DNA from 3 places in the Staphylococcus sp. aM genome. Region 2 is predicted to be linked to each of the others. Evidence: riboswitches for the same ligand, from Rfam matches in the RefSeq annotation. Region 2 holds a riboswitch; each other region holds the start of a gene.
The links. A riboswitch is a leader RNA that binds a small molecule or an ion and turns the genes downstream of it on or off. The one in region 2 is predicted to bind S-adenosylmethionine.

Region 1: it holds a riboswitch for S-adenosylmethionine, as region 2 does, so the genes downstream of both, metX (homoserine O-acetyltransferase MetX) here and metK (methionine adenosyltransferase) in region 2, are expected to answer to the same signal.
Region 3: it holds a riboswitch for S-adenosylmethionine, as region 2 does, so the genes downstream of both, P7F85_RS09530 (methionine ABC transporter ATP-binding protein) here and metK (methionine adenosyltransferase) in region 2, are expected to answer to the same signal.

The regions. Positions count from the first base shown of each region.
Region 1 covers NZ_CP121447.1:13,471-20,182, reverse strand. The annotation lists gene dnaB (replicative DNA helicase) at 1-53, opposite strand, end outside; gene rplI (50S ribosomal protein L9) at 85-531, opposite strand; gene P7F85_RS00070 (DHH family phosphoesterase) at 528-2,495, opposite strand; gene P7F85_RS00065 (YybS family protein) at 2,510-3,448, opposite strand; gene metX (homoserine O-acetyltransferase MetX) at 4,005-4,970, opposite strand; SAM riboswitch class I at 5,036-5,141, opposite strand; gene P7F85_RS00055 (AzlD domain-containing protein) at 5,244-5,573, opposite strand; gene P7F85_RS00050 (AzlC family ABC transporter permease) at 5,570-6,262, opposite strand; gene serS (serine--tRNA ligase) at 6,592-6,712, opposite strand, start outside.
Region 2 covers NZ_CP121447.1:1,021,752-1,028,463, forward strand. The annotation lists gene P7F85_RS05180 (alpha/beta hydrolase family protein) at 1-252, shown strand, start outside; gene pckA (phosphoenolpyruvate carboxykinase (ATP)) at 728-2,320, opposite strand; SAM riboswitch class I at 2,474-2,589, shown strand; gene metK (methionine adenosyltransferase) at 2,698-3,897, shown strand; gene P7F85_RS05195 (NERD domain-containing protein) at 4,017-4,925, shown strand; gene P7F85_RS05200 (aldo/keto reductase) at 5,078-5,914, shown strand; gene P7F85_RS05205 (fluoride efflux transporter FluC) at 5,974-6,330, opposite strand; gene crcB (fluoride efflux transporter CrcB) at 6,330-6,692, opposite strand.
Region 3 covers NZ_CP121447.1:1,938,357-1,945,068, reverse strand. The annotation lists gene P7F85_RS09555 (arsenate reductase family protein) at 1-341, shown strand, start outside; gene gcvH (glycine cleavage system protein GcvH) at 517-897, shown strand; gene P7F85_RS09545 (hypothetical protein) at 940-1,065, shown strand; gene P7F85_RS09540 (toprim domain-containing protein) at 1,206-1,592, shown strand; gene P7F85_RS09535 (thioredoxin family protein) at 1,585-1,881, shown strand; SAM riboswitch class I at 1,939-2,041, shown strand; gene P7F85_RS09530 (methionine ABC transporter ATP-binding protein) at 2,132-3,157, shown strand; gene P7F85_RS09525 (methionine ABC transporter permease) at 3,150-3,845, shown strand; gene P7F85_RS09520 (MetQ/NlpA family ABC transporter substrate-binding protein) at 3,864-4,673, shown strand; gene P7F85_RS09515 (CsbD family protein) at 5,089-5,259, shown strand; gene P7F85_RS09510 (DUF368 domain-containing protein) at 5,313-6,173, opposite strand; gene sufC (Fe-S cluster assembly ATPase SufC) at 6,495-6,712, shown strand, end outside.

The DNA of each region.
Region 1 (6,712 bases), 1.0 Mb from region 2:
TGTTCGGCTTCATTGCTATGTGGCATTTGATTTTGCTCGTACATACTATCCATTATTGATTACACCTCTAATTTCAATCCATCTTTATTGTTCTACTGTATGCACACGAATAGTACCTTCAACTTCTTTATCTAATTTAACAGGTACGTTTGTATAACCTAGTGTGTGGATACCTTGTGGTAAATCCATTTTACGTTTATCTAATTTAATGTCATGTTGATCTTTAAGGGCTTGGGCAATTTGTTTCGTACTTACTGAACCAAATAATTTACCGCCTTCACCTGTTTTAGCAGATACTTCAACTTCGATGTTAGCTAATTTTTCTTTTAATGCTTTTGCATCATCAATTTCTTGTTGTCTGTCTGCTTCAGCACGTTTATTTTGTTGTTCTAATTGTTTTAAGTTACCAGGTGTTGCTTCTACAGCATAATTATTTTTTAATAAGAAGTTATTTGCATAACCTACTGGTACGTCTTTAACTTCGCCTTTTTTACCTTTACCTTTAACATCTTGTGTGAAAATTACTTTCATGCGTCTTCACTCCTACTCATTTGTTCTGTTATTGCTTGTTGTAATTGTACAATGGCATCTTCGACTGAGACACCTTTTAATTGTGTCGCTGCATTCGTCAAGTGACCCCCGCCACCAAGGGCTTCCATTGTTAATTGAACATTAACTGAGCCTAATGAACGGGCTGAGATACCGACTAGGTTATCTTCACGTTTGGCAACGACATATGAAGCTTCTATACCTTCTAAACTTAACAACTCATCGGCTGCTTGTGCAACTGTAACCGGATGATAAATTTTATCGTCTGAGCCATGTGCAATCGCAACACCGTTATCTTGTACTTCGACTGTTCTAATTAATTCAGAACGGTTAATGTACGTATCCACATCATCTTTTAAGAAGTGTTGTGTAAGAATAGTATCGGCACCATGTGCTCGTAAATAACTTGCGGCATCGAACGTTCTTGAACCCGTACGTAATGTGAAGTTTCTTGTATCAACAATAATACCTGCATACATAACAGTAGATTCAAGACGTGTTAAACGCTGTTCAGTTGGTTGATATTCTAGCAACTCTGTGACAAGTTCTGCTGTTGAACTTGCATAAGGTTCCATATAAACCAGTAGTGGATTGGAGATAAAGCTTTCACCACGTCTATGGTGGTCAATCACTACCTTACGATTTGCTTTATTTAAGACATTTTCATCTAGAACCATTTCTGGTTTATGCGTATCAACGACAACAACCGTTGTTTTCGATGTCATCATATCCCATGCATCGTCTGATGTAATAAATCGTTCTTTAAGTTCTGGTTTCTTATCAATTTCATCCATGACACGACGCAATGTTGGATCGATATCAGATTCATTTAAGACAACATATGCTTCTAGATTATTCATTAATGCGAATCTAGACACACCAATGGCTGCACCAATGGCATCTAAGTCAGGTCGTTTATGTCCCATCACGATGACTTTATCGCCTTCAGTTAAGATATCTTTTAATGCGTGTGAGATAACACGCGCTCTTACACGTGTACGTTTTTCCATCGGGTCAGTCTTACCACCATAGAAGCGTACGTTGCCGTTCATGTTTTTAATTGCAACTTGGTCACCACCACGACCTAGCGCTAAGTCTAGACCTGATTGCGATAATTCACCTAAGTCGATAAGATTTTCAGTACCTTCACCGACACCAATACTTAATGTCAATTGTGCTCGGTAACCAACACTTTTCTCACGTAATTGACTTAAAATGTTGAAATTTGAGTCTTCGATTTCTGCTAAAATCTTTTGATTTAAATAGGCTACGAATTGGTCTGAATTATAACGTTTGAAATAAATATTATATTCTGATGCCCAACGACTAATTACACGTGTAACCATTGAGTTAATTTCAGAACGCTGTGTATCGTTCATGTTTTGCGTGATTTCATCGTAGTTATCTAAGAATAATGTTGCAATAATGGGTTTTGAATCTTCATATAGTTGGTTCGTTTGTACTTCATCTGTAATATCGAAGAAGTATAAGCAATGTTCATTGCTTGAATAACGTACTCTATAATGATAATTTTCATGTTCAATTTCTACTTCTTGAACTTTCTCCAATTGCTTTAAGATATTAGGAAATATTTCGTTTACCGATTCTGAAATAACATTAGTTGTTAAATGTTCAGACATAAATTGGTTAACCCATTCAATATGGTCGTTCTCATCTAACACAATCATCCCGATCGGTAAGTGTTTAATCGCCTTATTACTACTTGTTGTAATATGACCACTTAAACCATCCACATAACTGTCCATTTTCATAAAAGCTTGTCTTAGCAAGAACCCACTAGCAATAATCATTACTAGTAATATTCCTGCAGCTATGCCTGCCACGATTTGGTTAAATATAAACCAAACGATGACTAATGCTATAGCAGTCAGTACCATTATGATAAATGGTATGAGCAAAGCTTTTTTAGTGGATTGACGGTTCATTCTTCCACCTCTCATCACTTTTTATTATTATTGTTCATTAGTTGTTTTAAATTGATACATAAATCGATGACACCTAATAACCCTACAATATGAGTCATTGGTGTTAATAATGTCCCTATAACCATTAATATGATAGTTACTACATTCGGTAGTCGCTTCGCTTTTCCGAAGAAATGTATCACGCTCATCCCTTGAATGTACATCACTAATGATAACACAACTTCAAAGTTTAATACGATACTCTGGAACGTACTTGGTTGGGTTGCAAACATGACACAAAGTAAATCAATAATATAGATTGTTAATAGCGTACGATTCATTTGCCAAGCGAATAGTGGTTTGAATATTGGCGTAGCTACTTTGAATTTGCGCAAGATTGGAAATGTTATGATCAGATTAATTAAAACGAAAAGAAAAACGATAATAATGAGATAACTAGGGAGTTGGACCGTCATTTGGCGGATACTTTCTTCAAGCATCTGTCTGTAATCAGCATCTGCTCCACTTGTTAATAACATGTTATGAACGGTTTCTTTAACTGGGTTAACTAATGCGGCTGCTCTTGGGATTTTTTCAAATACTTGTAATAACATGAATCCTATCAATGTCATTAAACTTAGAGATACCGTTGTTACATATAAAATTCTTTCTTTTGTTGCTCTTTCCTTAAGTAATTGTCCAATGATTAAACTCGTTAAAATCACTAAAACCATCATACTTAAGACGAATGTATTACCTAATAATGTTGTAATTATAACTGTTACTAAGGCACTAATTCCAAATGACTGAATAGATTTGTTCCATAATACGACACCTGGGATTGTTGCAAATAAACATAAAATTAAGCCGAGAATAGGTAATACATGTGTTACTAAAGCGACTATCACTAATGCTAATGTACCTATAATAGTTGCTTTAGGTTGTATTTTTGAAAACACACACGCCACTCCCATACTTTTTTTGACTATAATTACCATTTTAACCTCTTTGAAAAAAATAAACAATAAAGTACTACTGGTATTTATGTCGGTCAATTCCAGCAGTACTTTAGAGTGAAATAATCTATTATTTTTACAAATTTTTAATTAAAATTCATTAAAATATTTTAACCGTAAACCTTTTAATAGTAAGCATAGTAATATGAAAATCAAATCATTATTAATAGTAGAATTGGAAATATTACAATTAAATTAACTAGATTAATAAAACTACTTTTTAAAACAAATTCTTTCTTAGTTATTAAATACATAATTAATGAAAATATAAATAAAACACAACTAATAAAAAGAAAATATCTACATATATCTAATCCCTTTTCAGATAGATTATTGAAGTTGAATATTATTAATAATGCTATAACTATATAATTCAATGCATTTAATATAATTATCAATTGTTTCATCTCATAGTCACCTATTTAATTTCTCGATTTGTATTCTCTTTATATACTATACTTTTAACATCGATATTCAACCTTATAAAATTAACGTTAGAACATGGTTTTAGTCATTATCGTCGAATATGTTTCGCATTTAAAAAGTGATATAAATTAGGTGCCCAATCTTCAAAATTAAGTAAGAAACCATCGTGCCCCACATTATCTGGTACAAAAAAGTGTCGATGATATTTAAAACGTTGTCCTGCCGCTAATACTTGATCATCTGGATATAACAAATCATCTATGAATCCCATCGTTAATACCTTTGTGTCTAATGATTTAAACACCTCATCAACATCATCTCTGCCTCTATCAATATTATGACTATCTAAGACGTCCAGCAGTGTTAAATAACATGATAAATCAAAGGATTCTTTGAACTTGTTCCCTTGATGTTGTTGATAACTAACTACCTCTTCAGGTGTGAAGCGTTGATCATAACTTTTAGAAGATCGATAGGTTAAAAATCCTAATTGTCGAGCAATACTTAAACCTTCTTTACCTCCGATATGAATCGCTTGTCTAGCAATCTCATTAAAGGCACAACTGTACGATGAGGTTTTATCTGTAGCAGCAAGTATAACCGCTTTATCTACTTGGAATCGTCGATTATAAAGTAATTCTAGTGCTTGCATACCACCTAAACTCCCACCGATTAAAATATCTATTTTATTAAACCCTAGTGCTTCTATCCCCTTCTCAAGTGCACGTACGATATCTCTTAATGTTAAATGATCTGGAAAATGTGGATCATTATGCTTTGAACTTGAACCAAATGGACTCCCTATGACGTTGAATGTTAAAAATTGATAATCATTGATAGGCATATAACCACCATCAATAATTTCACGCCACCAACCTGGATGTTCATCTGTACCATATGTAAGATGATTGCCAGTTAATGCATGGCAAACTAATGCTAATGGTTGTCCAGGATAACCTACATGTTCATATTTTAATTTTAAGTTTTGTATCGTTTCTCCAGACTCTGTCGTGAATTGGCCTAATTCTAATGTATCAACTGTATAATTCGACATATATGAATCCATCCTCCTTTAAATAAAAAAGCTTCTTACTCTATGAAAAGTAAGAAGCGGTTCAGTACTTATCATTCGAGTGCTCGTTGGTTTTAGCACCGTACTCGTATTCTTTATAGCCGGTTGCTGAAGCGTCTATGGGCCAAGTCCCTCAACTTCTCTGAATAAGATTTTATGATTAAGTTTTGAATAAATATATTAATTATCTAAATTTTCTAACTACTTAAATTTTAACTAACTCCATCACGAAATTCAATATGTAGACCTTGATTTCTATAGAAAGAATCTCAATAGAGCGATAAATGCAATACCGCCTAAAATGGTCCAAGTTAGACTTCTCGTATATATGGCTAATAATACAGTTGGTATTAATGCAATAATGAATGGCACATTGAGTGTATAGCCTACACTACCTTCATGTTGTTGAATAATACCGTCCAAGACAAGTGCTGTAAAAAGTGTGATAGGTATAAAGGATAACCATTGAATAATAACATCTGGTAGATTTACTCGTGAAATCATCATAAATGGAATCACTCTGACTAAAATCGTAACAATACCACATAGAATAATTATGATTAACATATGTTGATCTGTCATCATCTGTCCATCACCACCCCTAATGTAGATGCGACAACCGCAGATATTATAATCGCTACATACGAGGGCATAACAAAGCTTAACGTTAACATCATCACAATGACACATAGAATAAGCACAAGATAGATGTTGATCTTAGACTTTTTAACAGATTCAAATTGAGCAATTCCTAAAAATACAAACATAGCTGTAATCGCAAAATCTAATCCTAATATCTCTGGATTCGAAATATATTTGCCAAATACAGCACCAACTACACAAGAAAAGGTCCAAAACAAATATGCTGTGATGTTTAAACCATGCAACCAACGATCGTTAATTGGCTCACCTTTTAAATAAGGCGTGATGGCTACACCAAACGTTTCATCGGTTACTAAAGAACCAAGTCCAATTCGATTCCATAAACCATAAGACTTAAAATTGGGTGCTAAAGTCATACTTAATAAAAACATACGTGAATTAACAATAAATGTTGTTAACACTATCGCTGTTATGGGTGTTCCAGCTATGACTAACGCACATATAATAAATTGTGCCGCACCAGCATAAATAATTAAACAAAGTAATATAATTTCTAATAAACTAAACTTTTGAGATGCAGCAACGATGCCAAATGAAATACCAACACCTGCATACCCTAATAATGTTGGAATGCATTCTTTAACACCTTGTCTAAATGTGAGATGGGTCATCTTGTCTCCCCCTTTCTAGTTACAAACGCATTTACGTTTAAATAATAAACTCAAGTCTAATATACAATGATGAAAACGGCAATCACTTTAGACGTCGGTGTGTGTGATGTCAGACAAACCTCACTTTTAAAATGCCGTCATCACAACATTTTAAATATGACAGAATTTTCTATTAATAGTTAGACTACCCACACTATTTTGCATCTAAATTTTACTTAATGTCCCTCCCCTACCCTCTTACTTTAGGTTATTGACATAAAAAAATACGCGGCAATGATGGCTCTTCATTACCGCGCATTGTATAGCTAGTCATTCGCTAACAATCTAAATTATTTAGTTGGCTTTTGAATATGAGTTTTACCACCCATGAATGGTACTAAGGCTTCAGGGATTGTTACTGTACCATCTTCATTTTGATAGTTCTCAACGATTGCTGCGAATGTACGACCT
Region 2 (6,712 bases):
TATGAAGTTAGAGAAGCGATACAATATATTACACCGCAAAGTCCACCGATTTTAATTGTACATGGTGGTAAAGATAAACAGGTAGGTATTCATCAAGCTTATTATCTAGAACGACGATTGAAAGACATTGGTGTGCATTATGATACACTTTATCAAATGGAAGAAGGACATGTACCTCGACCATTTGCTTTAAAAGAAACTTTAAAGTACATACATAAATGGATGACTCAAATAGAAATAAACAAAAAATAGGGAGTGGGACAGAAATAATAAAGAACCACTAATCATTGAATATGAAGTGGTTCTTACGCATTAGCCACAGCTAATGTGTACTTTAAAATAGGAATACATGAGTGAAACTCATGCATAAGAAATACTAATTTCTAAAGAAAAAGTATTTCTTTATCGTTGTCCATCCCCAACTTGCATTGTCTGTAGATTTTCTTTTCGAAATTCTCTATGTTTGGGGCCCGTCCCCCCGGCAAGGTTGACTAGAAATGAAAAAGCTTGGTACATTAGACCGTCTTTGTAATTCATTACTTAGACGGTTTTATGCATGAACTTTTAAGTTCATGTATACCTCTTAAACTTAATCTGAACACATGAGTTAATACTCATGTGTAAGTCATTCTAATTTCTTTAAGAAAAAGAATGACTTTACAGTCAACTACTGCCTAAATATGAATGTAACTTGAAATATATATTTATGTCCCAGCCTGTTTTACTTTTATTTATTGAAAGCACCTTTGTCAGAAATGTGTTCGACTTCAGGGCCGAATTTTTTGAAGTTATCTTCAAATCTTTGGATAAGATCATTTGCTTGTGCTTTATATTTTTCAGCGTCGCTCCAAGCATTGATAGGATTTAAGATTGTTTTTGGTACATCTTTAATTTCAACTGGAATATTTAAACCAAATGTTGAGTCTTTTGTAAACTCTGCATCTTTTAATTTCCCTGAGATAGCTTGGTTAACCATTTGACGCGTATAGTGTAAACTAATTCTTCTACCAACACCATATTTACCGCCAGTCCATCCAGTGTTAACTAAATAAACATCAACATCATGTTTATCAATTAATTCTCCTAAAAGATCTGCATAAACTGTAGGATGAAGTGGTAAGAAAGGTGCGCCGAAACAAGTAGAGAATGATGGTTCAGGTTCTGTTACACCACGTTCTGTACCTGCTAATTTAGACGTGAAACCACTTAAGAAATGATACATTGCTTGATCTTTATTTAATTTTGAAATTGGAGGAATCACTCCAAATGCATCTGCAGTTAAAAAGATAATCGTATTAGGATGTGCTGCTTTTGAAGGTAATACAATATTATCAATATGATGAATAGGATAAGCTGCTCTTGTATTTTCAGTGAATTTATTATCATCGAAATCAACAGTACCGTCTTCTTTAACGACTGTGTTTTCTAAGATAGTGCCGTATTCAATAGCATCATAAATTTGTGGCTCTTTTTCTTTTGAAAGATTGATTGCTTTTGCATAACAACCACCTTCAATGTTGAACACGCCATTTTTATTCCAACCATGTTCATCGTCACCGATTAATTTTCTTTCAGGATCAGCTGACAACGTTGTTTTACCTGTACCTGATAAACCAAAGAATAGTGCTACATCGCCTTTTTCTCCCACGTTAGCAGAGCAATGCATACTCATAATATCTTGCATAGGTAATAGGTAATTCATTACTGAAAAGATACCTTTTTTCATTTCCCCAGCATATTCTGTACCACCGATTAAAATCACTTTATGTTTAAATGACACAATGACAAACGTTTCAGTCTTCGTGCCATCAACTTCAGGATCAGCTTTGAAATGTGGTGCAGATACAATTGTAAAGTTAGGTTTGATTGATTTTGCTTCTTCTTTAGATTCAGGACGAATGAACATGTTATGTGCAAATAAATTATGCCATGCTAATTCGTTAATGACAGTTAATTTCAAACGTGAATCTTTATCACTACCTGCGTAACCATTAAAAACATATAATTCGTCTTTCTTGCCTAAGTAGTCTAATACTTTATTGTAAAGCTTTAAAAATGTTTCTTCATCGATAGGTTGATTGACGTCTCCCCAATCTACATTATCTCTATATGAAGGTTCAGTAACGATAAACTTATCCTTAGGTGAGCGGCCAGTGTATTTACCAGTGCTAGCATTAATAGCACCTAATTCAGTAAGTTCACCTTCATTATTATCTAATATTTTATTGTAAAGTTGAGTTGTTGATAGTTGAAACTTTGTTGATGGTTTTTCTAATAATTGTTTAATTTTAGTCGTTTCAGAGTATGTATCAATCGACATACTTAATCCCTCCAGATAGTTATAATGTAAGCCTTTACATTTCAATAGTATAACATATCAATTTAATTAATCCACCGTAAATTATTACTAAAATAACTTAAATCATAAATTGACATTAATTCTCTTATTAGGTAGTATTAATTTTAACGGATTCTCTTATCCTGAGTGGTGGAGGGACATGGACCCAATGAAACCCAGCAACCTCTTTTTACATATAAAAAGAAAGGTGCCAAACCGTTTGCAGACGTATAATGTCTGAACGATAAGAGCGAATGGACGTATAAGAGCCTTCACTCTATCTAGGTAGTAGTAGAAGGCTCTTTTATTTAGCTCAAATAAAAGAGAATTATCGTAATATATTTTAAAAGGAGCAAAACATGACTAACAATAAACGATTATTTACTTCAGAATCAGTAACTGAAGGACATCCAGATAAAATTGCTGATCAGGTATCTGATGCAATCTTAGACGAAATTCTTAAAGACGACCCTAATGCACGTGTGGCTTGTGAGACTACAGTGACAACTGGAATGGCATTAATTTCAGGTGAAATATCAACGACGACATATGTTGATATTCCGAAAGTTGTAAGAGAGACCATTAAAGAAATTGGTTATACACGTGCTAAATATGGTTACGATTCACAAACGATGGCCGTTTTAACTGCCATTGATGAACAATCACCAGATATCGCTCAAGGTGTTGATACAGCATTAGAATACCGTGATGATATTTCTGAAGAAGAAATTGAAGCAACTGGTGCAGGTGACCAAGGATTAATGTTTGGTTATGCTACAAACGAAACAGATACTTATATGCCGTTACCTATTTTCTTATCTCATCAATTAGCGAAACGTCTATCAGATGTACGTAAAGATGACATTATAGACTATTTACGTCCGGATGGTAAGGTTCAGGTCACTGTAGAATATGATGAAAATGATAAACCTAAACGTATTGATACTATTGTTGTGTCAACGCAACACGCTGAAGATAAATCTTTAGAAGAAATTCAAGAGGATATTAAAAAACATGTTATTTATCCAACTGTTCCAGAATCATTAATGGATGATAAGACAAAATTCTATATTAATCCTACAGGACGTTTTGTAATCGGTGGACCACAAGGGGATGCTGGATTAACAGGACGTAAAATTATCGTGGATACGTATGGTGGTTATGCACGCCATGGTGGTGGTTGCTTCAGTGGTAAGGATCCAACTAAAGTAGACCGTTCTGCTGCTTATGCTGCTAGATATGTAGCGAAGAATATTGTTGCTGCAGAATTAGCTGAACAATGTGAAGTCCAACTTGCATACGCAATAGGTGTAGCTGAACCAGTATCAATAGCTATAGATACCTTCGGAACAGGTAAAGTAACAGAGGCTGAATTAGTTGAAGCGGTTAGAGCAAACTTTGATTTAAGACCAGCTGGTATCATTAAAATGTTGGATTTAAAACAACCTATTTATAAACAAACCGCTGCATATGGTCATTTCGGACGTACTGACGTATTATTACCATGGGAAAAATTAGATAAAGTCAACGTTTTAAAAGATACGATTAACAAAGTTTAAACGAAATAACTTATGGGATGTTTGAAATATAATAAGATAAATTGCGACTAAATGTCGAAAATGTCATCATTATGTTTTATAATTAGTTGTATTGATCATATAAAAGGAGCGTTGATGTGATGAGTTTATCTTCACCTATTGGTATAGGGTTAATTGTTGCAGTAGTCATTGCATTTATCTTTTTTGTACTATTTTTAATTGCTTTAAATAGTAAGAAAAAGATTAAGCAACAAACAGAAGAAGAATACCAACAAAAAGAACAAAGTATAAAGGCATCTCATGAAGAAGCTTTAGAAAAAGAACGTATTGAGAATAAAAAGGCAGTTACGAAACAAAAAGAAGATTATGAAGCTACAGTAAATAGTAAAGAAAGAGAAATTGATGCATTAAAGCTATTCTCTAAAAACCATAGTGAATATGTAACTGATATGCGATTAATTGGTATTCGTGAGCGTTTAGTCAATGAAAAACGTATTCGTCCTGAAGATATGCATATCATGGCTAATATTTTCCTACCAACAAATGAATTAAATAAAATTGAAAGAATTAGTCATCTCGTTCTTACTCGTACTGGTTTATATATTATTGACTCTCAATTACTAAAAGGTCATGTATATAATGGGATTAGCGGTGCTCAGTTTTCTGAGTTACCAACTATGGAACAAGTATTTAATACGTTGGAATTAGATCAATCAACACCACAAACATTAGTACTTGATCAAAATAATGATCAAAAATCATTATCATTTATAAACTATTCAGACGAAATTCAACAAATACAGAATGTAGCAGGTGACTTACAAAGTAAATTAAATACAAAGTATACACCAACGTCTATTCTTTACTTTAATCCTAAAAATGATGGGGATGTTACTATTTCGAACTATGCTCAAAATAGTAATGTCAAAGTATTAGTTGGACCAGAACAACTTGATGAATTCTTTAACAAATTTGTATTCCATGGACGTATTCAATATAATGTCGACGATTTACAACAAATCATGGAACAAATTGAATCCTTTAATTAAATTTCAACTAAGCTAGTAGAGGTTTTAACTCTACTAGCTTTTTTAGTTTTGAGCACAGAAATTGAATTTTATATGACTTACGTTTAATCTAAGTTTGATTTACTTTCATAGGGTATAGAAATAATGAAATTGTATTTAAGGAGTGGGAATGTATGGACAATATTAAATTTTATAATGGACACACGATGCCGAAAGTTGGTCTAGGTACATTTAGAGTAGAAAATAATGATGATTGTACAAAAGCTGTTAAATACGCAATTGAAAATGGATATAGAAGTATCGATACAGCAAAGGTATATGGTAATGAAGAAAAAGTAGGCCAAGGTATTAAAGAAGGACTTGAATCCACTGGTTTAAAACGTGAGGATTTATTTATTACTTCAAAATTATGGTTAGAAGATTTTGGTAGAGAAAATGTTGAACAAGCTTATGAAAATAGTTTGAAAAGATTAGACTTAGATTATCTAGATTTATATTTAATGCATTGGCCAGGTACGAATGAAGCACTAATGATAGATACATGGCAAGGTATGGAAGATTTATATAAACAAGAGCGTGTTAAAAACATTGGAGTGAGTAACTTTAATGTAGATCATTTTGAAGCATTATTGGCTCAAGTATCTATTAAACCAGTCATCAATCAAGTTGAATTCCACCCATACTTAACTCAAAAAGAGTTAAGACAATATTTAGATGTTCAAAATATCGTGATGGAATCTTGGTCACCATTAATGAATGCTCAAATATTGGATGATGAAATAGTTAATCAGGTAGCACAAGAAGTTGGGCAAACGCCAGCACAAGTGATTATTAGATGGAACTATCAACATCAAGTAGTAACAATCCCTAAATCTGTGACACCACACCGTATAGATGAAAATCTAAATATATTAGATTTTGAATTGAATGATGACCAAATGAAAAAATTAGATGACCTTAATCAAAATAAAAGAATTGGACCTGATCCATCAGAATTTAATGGCCAATAAAAAAGACAAAACCACGTCCTCAAATTGAAAGGGGGGACGTGGTTTTAATATATCATCAACTATTGAAATAAATGATAAGCCCAATAACAACTTAAAAATGCGCCTACAAATTGCAAGAGTGTATAAATAATAAAAGGTATAGGCTTAAATTTAGGTGATACCATGCCTACAAGTTCATTAGATAAGGTTGAAAATGTTGTTAATCCGCCTAAAATACCTGTGATGAAGAATGAATTTATCCAATTGATGTGCAGTGATAATCCAGATACGGTGCCAATTAACACACATCCCATAATATTAACTATCAATGTACCCACAGGTAATTTGGTAATAAATTGATTGAAGTAATTTGATATTATCGCACGGATCATCGCACCGATGCCGCCACCAAGCATAACTAATATCATTGTCTTTATCATAACTGCTCACCTAATTTCTTACCTAGTAAACATAAAAGAATGCAAAGGATGTAACTTATCAAAGCATAAATGATTAATAACGCCCATTGTTGCTGATTATACATTTGAACGAGTTCGAATTGAAATGTAGAAAATGTAGTCAATGCACCCATGAATCCAGTAGTGACGGCTTTTTTTAATAAAGGATTGTTGTTAAATAGCTTAATTGTTAAAGCCGACAAAAATCCCATAAAAAAGCCACCTATTAAATTGGCGCTTAATGTGCCTATAGGTATGTCATGTCCATGATTAAAGAAAGAAAACAGATATCTCAATAATGCACCAAAGGCACCACCGATAAAAATATAAAAATATTGCATTTTCAAAAGTCCTTTCAATT
Region 3 (6,712 bases), 920 kb from region 2:
ACCAATATGCAAATTGTACAACTTGCAAAAAAGCAGCAAAATTTTTAGATGAATACGGTGTGAGTTATGAACCAATTGATATTGTTCAACATACACCAACGAAAAATGAATTTAAAGAAATTGTTGATAAAACTGGTGTAGACACTAAAAAATTATTTAATACACACGGTGCCAAATATCGTGAATTAGATTTAAAAAATAAATTAGATGATTTATCAGACGAAGAACGTTTTGAATTACTTGCTTCAGATGGCATGTTAGTGAAAAGACCTTTAGCTATATTAGGTGATAAAATCACATTAGGTTTTAAAGAAGAAGAGTATAAAAATACTTGGTTATAATTGGATACCATTTCAAAATATAAAAAGTGAACTTTCATTTTAATAAAGTCATAAAAATACCAATTTACATCTTAAATCCGAATATTTAAAGGTTTAAAATTTTTAGATAATAGTTGATTGATAATTGTGGGTATGGCATCATTAAAATGTACTTAAAATTAGGAGGGGATTTATCGTGGCAGTACCAAACGAATTTAAATACTCTAAAGAACATGAATGGGTTAAAGTTGAAGGAAATGTAGCGACAATTGGTATTACTGAATATGCTCAAAACGAGTTAGGTGATATCGTATTCGTTGAATTACCTGAAACTGATGATGAATTAAACGAAGGCGACACTTTCGGTAGTGTTGAATCTGTAAAAACTGTATCTGAATTATATGCACCAATTACTGGTAAAGTAGTTGAAGTTAATGAAGAATTAGAAGATAGTCCTGAATTTGTAAACGAATCACCATACGAAAAAGCATGGATGGTTAAAGTAGAAATTAGTGACGAAAGCCAAATTGACGAATTATTATCAGCAGAACAATATTCAGAAATGATTGGCGAATAATATTTGCAAACTCCTCGATCTCGTATCAAGGAGTTTTTTTTAGTGTTTCTTAAATCTTTAGATTTTAGAAACACTTATGCCATTGCGAAAGCAGAGGCGAACCGAAGGAAGAATTTTATAGGCATGCGTACATATAATCTGATGAACTTAGATTTAAAAAGACATTGATGCTATTTGTAAAAAAGATATTAACAGTGTAATGAAATGGTTAATTCATTTTAAGTTTTTGTAGTATATGTTTTATAAATAGCATCTTCGTGGAATTAAATAGTGATAGCTAATTTTCGATTTTTAAAGGGTGAATACTTATGACTATTGTGAATAAAGTAATCATTGTTGAAGGTAAATCTGATAAAAAACGAGTGCAGCAAGTCATTGCAGAACCAGTAAGTATTATTTGTACGCATGGTACTATGAGTATAGATAAGATAGATGATATGATAGAATCACTTTATGGTAAACAAGTTTTCGTCTTAGCTGATTCAGATGACGAAGGGGATCGAATTAGAAAATGGTTCAAACGGTATTTAAGTGAGTCTGAACATATTTTTGTAGATAAAACATTTTGCGAAGTGGCCAATTGTCCTAAAAATTATTTAGCGCATGTACTTACCAAACATGGATTTAATTGCAAAAAAGAGAAATCCCTTATACCTAATTTAAAAACTGAAAGGTTAGTTTTAGTGAATGAGTAAATCAATCGAAATAGACGATGTGACTGAAAACTTTGGTGAAGATAAACATCTCATTTTCGGATATACGCCTACATGCGGTACATGTAAAGTGTCTGAAAGAATGTTGGATATTGCAAATGAAATTTTGAAACTTCCGGTTAAGAAAATTGATATGAACTTTCATCCAAAGTTTAGTGAAACACATCAAATTATGTCAGTACCAGTATTAATGTTAATGAATAAGGATAAAGAAGTAAAAAGATTGTATGCGTTTAGGTCTGTTCCTTATTTGTTAGAAAATTTAAAATAATTATTGACGAATCTCTACCGTGATGGTAGGATTAAATAAAATTAAATCATGCAAACACTCTTATCGAGAGAGGTGGAGGGATGTGCCCTACGAAGCCCGGCAACCGTCTTATATAGAAATGGTGCCAATTCACATAAAGGTAAACTTTAGAAGATGAGAGAAAGATATTTTAAAATGCTTTCTCAAACAGTCTAAAGTTTTGAGGAAGCATTTTTTAATTTGTATTAGTTATAAACAAGGAGGTATTAACGTGATTGAGTTAAAACAAATCGTGAAACGATATCATACGAAAAATAAAGACGTACTCGCTGTAGATCACGTTGATTTAAACATTCAATCCGGTTCCATTTTTGGGGTGATTGGTTTTTCTGGAGCAGGTAAGAGTACCTTAATTAGAATGTTTAATAATTTAGAAGCACCCACTTCTGGAGAAGTTATTATTGATGGAGATAGCATAAGTCAATTATCGAAGTCAGATTTACGTAAGAAGCGCCAAAAAGTAAGTATGATTTTCCAACATTTTAATTTACTATGGTCGAGAACTGTACTTAAAAATATTACATTCCCACTAGAAATTGCAGGATTATCTAGAGGAGAAGCAAAACGTAAGGCAAATGAATTAATAGAACTTGTAGGCTTGAAGGGACGAGAAAATGCTTATCCATCTGAGTTGTCTGGTGGACAGAAACAAAGAGTTGGTATTGCCAGAGCATTAGCCAATGATCCGACAGTATTGCTTTGTGATGAAGCTACAAGTGCACTTGATCCTCAAACTACAGATGAAATTTTAGACTTATTATTAAAAATACGTGAGCAACAAAATTTAACAATCGTGTTAATCACACATGAAATGCAAGTGATTCGCCGAATTTGTGATGAAGTCGCAGTTATGGAAAACGGACGCGTGATAGAACAAGGTCAAGTTAGCCAAGTATTTGAAAATCCACAACACGAAGTAACGAGACGATTTGTAAAAGATGATTTAAATGAGGATTTTGAGGAATCATTAGATGCGTTAGAACCATTAGATAACAATGCTTACATAGTTAGATTGAATTTTAACGGTGAAAATACGACTCAACCAATTGTATCGTACATTACAAAAACGCATCAGATTGACGTTAATATTTTAGAAGCTGACATTAAAAATACAAGAAATGGTACATTAGGATTTTTAGTTATCCATATACCTTTTATAAGTTCTGAAAATTTCGAAGATTTCAAATCTAATCTTAATGAGAAACATGTGAATGTGGAGGTGTTAAGACATGGTTAAGTCAGTTGGAGAAATACTCCAAGAAATGATTACAATGCCGAACGTCCAATGGCCAGAAGTTTGGCAAGCCATTGTTGAAACACTTTATATGACTGTCGTATCAACAATATTTGCTTTTATATTTGGATTGATTTTAGGTGTTTTATTATTTTTATCGGCTAAGAGTCATTCAAAAGTGGCAAGAATATTTTATTCAATCGTTTCATTTATCGTGAACCTATTTAGAGCGATACCGTTCATCATTTTAATCTTGTTATTAATACCATTTACAAGTGTCGTTTTAGGCACAATAAGTGGTCCAACAGGTGCACTACCTGCATTAATCATAGGTGCAGCGCCATTCTATGCTAGATTAGTAGAAATTGCTTTCAAAGAGATAGATAAAGGGGTAATTGAGGCAGCGTGGTCTATGGGTGCTAATACTTGGACTGTAGTAAGAAAAGTATTACTACCTGAAGCAATGCCGGCGTTAGTATCAGGTTTAGCAGTAACAGCAATTGCATTAGTGGGATCTACAGCAATTGCCGGAGTTATCGGTGCTGGTGGTTTAGGTAACTTAGCTTACTTAACAGGTTTCACTCGAAATCAAAAAGACGTTATTTTAGTTTCAACAGTTTTCATCTTAATCATTGTATTCATCATCCAATTTATTGGTGACTGGGTTACAAACAAAATTGATAAACGCTAAAGAAAAGGGGACAAATCAATGAAGAAAATTTTAGGTATTTTATTATTATTATCTTTAACTGTAGCATTAGCAGCATGTGGAGGTAAGGATGACGACAAGACAATTAAAGTAGGTGCTTCACCTGCACCTCACGCAGAAATTTTAGAAAAAGCAAAACCATTATTAGAGAAAAAAGGTTATAAATTAGATATTCAAACAATCAACGACTATACAACACCTAACAAATTATTAGATAAAGGTGAATTAGATGCCAACTTCTTCCAACATACACCTTATTTAAAAACTGAAAGTAAAGAAAAAGGATACAAAATTGAATCAGCTGGTGACGTAGAATTAGAACCAATGGCTGTCTACTCTAAAAAGTATAAAAGCTTAAAAGATTTACCTAAAGGTGCAACAGTATACGTTTCTAACAATCCTGCAGAACAAGGTCGTTTCCTTAAATTCTTCGTGGATGAAGGATTAATTAAAATTAAAAAAGGCGTTAAAATTGAAGACGCAAAATTCAGTGACATCACTGAAAACAAAAAAGACATCAAATTTAACAACAAACAATCAGCAGAATTCTTACCAAAAATCTATCAAAAACAAGATGCAGATGCAGTTATCATTAACTCAAATTATGCTATTGATCAAAAATTAAATCCTAAAAAAGACTCAATCGCTTATGAAAAAGCTAAAGATAATCCATATGCTAACTTAATCGCAGTTAAAGATGGACATAAAGACGATAAGAAAATTAAAGAATTAATGAAAGTTTTACGTTCAAAAGAAATTAAAGACTACATTAATAAAAAATATGATGGTGCTGTAGTGCCAGCAGAATAATTATAGAAATAGTAAAATCCTCAAGACAAAAGTGCTTGAGGATTTTTTATATTTATATCATTTGTATAATTTTTTTAATATCTAATAAGCTCATTTAAATAGGTTATAAAGTAACAAAATTAATGAAGCAATAAGTAGAAGTGTAGAAGGTAACATAGCATTATTATCAGGCTTAGTAAATTGATTTTTAATAATTAAAATCAAGGATATGAGTATTAATAATATTGCTACTATATGGACAATTATTGTAAACATTTAACCATCCCTTTTTTATAAGCGTAATATATTTGAAAGGCATTATTTTCATATTAGACCATCAATTAATATTAATTTTTTGAAAATAAATGTTTATATAGTATGAATAGTGGTATAAATTAAGCATAATAACTTACTAAATAAATACTAGGAGGAATTCATCATGGCTGAAGATAAATTCGAACAAGCAAAAGGTAATGTAAAAGAAACTGTAGGTAACGTAACTGATAACGAAAACCTTGAAAAAGAAGGTAAAGAAGATAAAGCTTCTGGTAAAGTAAAAGAAGCAGTAAATAATGTTATCGATAAAGTTAAAGGTAACAAAGAATAATTATTAAATAATCAAAAGGCTCTCATCCACATTAGTGTTTGAGAGCCTTATTTTTATATTTGTTCTTCATTTTTAGCAGTTATTTGTCCTAAGACATAGCTAACAATAAAGCCAACAATTAAAGTGACAATAGAAATGATCCATGTCAAAGCGGATTTAGGTAAGCCTGGATAAACAGCAAATATGGATCCAATAACAAAGCCTATAATTAATGCGAATGTCATGGTTGTATGATGATGTAACAAGTATTGGATTAATTTACTTGACACTAAGAATCCAGTTAGGATACCTAAACCTACTATTAAAAGTATAGGTAAAGCATTGAAATTAAATTTTACTAATTGAGATATAGCATACATTACAGTACCATAAGCACCAAATATAAGTAACATAAATGAACCTGAAATACCTGGTAAGAGCATTGCACTAGAAGCACATATACCTGCAATATAATATTTAATAATAAGACTAGTAGATAAAGATAATGTTTCTCCTGTGTGCTTGTCTCCACCATTAAGTAGGGTCATGATCACCAATATTGCGATGCCAACCAAAACTACAATGTAATGCTTTGCTTTAAAAGTTGATTTAAAATGTGACACTTTAAGAAGGTAAGGAATAATTCCAATGATTAACCCGGTGAAAAAGAACATTGTTGGAATTTCATGTGTACTAAGCAAATAGTTAAATAGATTGCTTAATATACCGATTGCTAAAAGCATACCTATTATAATAGGTAATAAAAATTTCAAACTAGGCCAAAACCTTCTTGAAAATAAGCCACTAATGGAACTAATAAAACCATCATAAATTCCAAGTAAAAGTGCTATAGTGCCACCACTGACACCAGGTACTAAATCACTTGTACCCATACCAAAACCTTTTAATACATTAATCCATTTAAAGTTTTTCATTAATGTCTCCTTTCTTAACCCTAAAAGGTTAAAGTGTATAATAACATAATTCATTGGCTTGAGTTAAATAAAACAACTATTTGTCTAAAAAGTGTCTATTGAGAAAGATGCATATTTCGTTATCATTTGAAATAACTAAAAACAATAGATGAAAATCGTTTTTTGAAAAGAATTACTCTAATTTACGGTTTTAAAAAGTTTATATTATCCAGTAAGTACGTTATAATGAACAGGATTGAAAATTCCAAAGGCTTTTTGACTACAGATTAAAATTATTATAAACTAGTTAAGAAAACTTTATATTTTATGGAGGGAATATAAATGTCATCAACATTAGAAATTAAAGACCTACACGTGTCTATTGACGATAAAGAAATTTTAAAAGGTGTTAATTTAACAATTAATACTGGGGAAATTCATGCCATTATGGGACCAAATGGTACTGGTAAATCAACATTATCATCTGCAATTATGGGTCATCCAAGCTATGAAGTAACACAAGGTGAAGTATTACTTGATGGTGTTAACATTTTAGAATT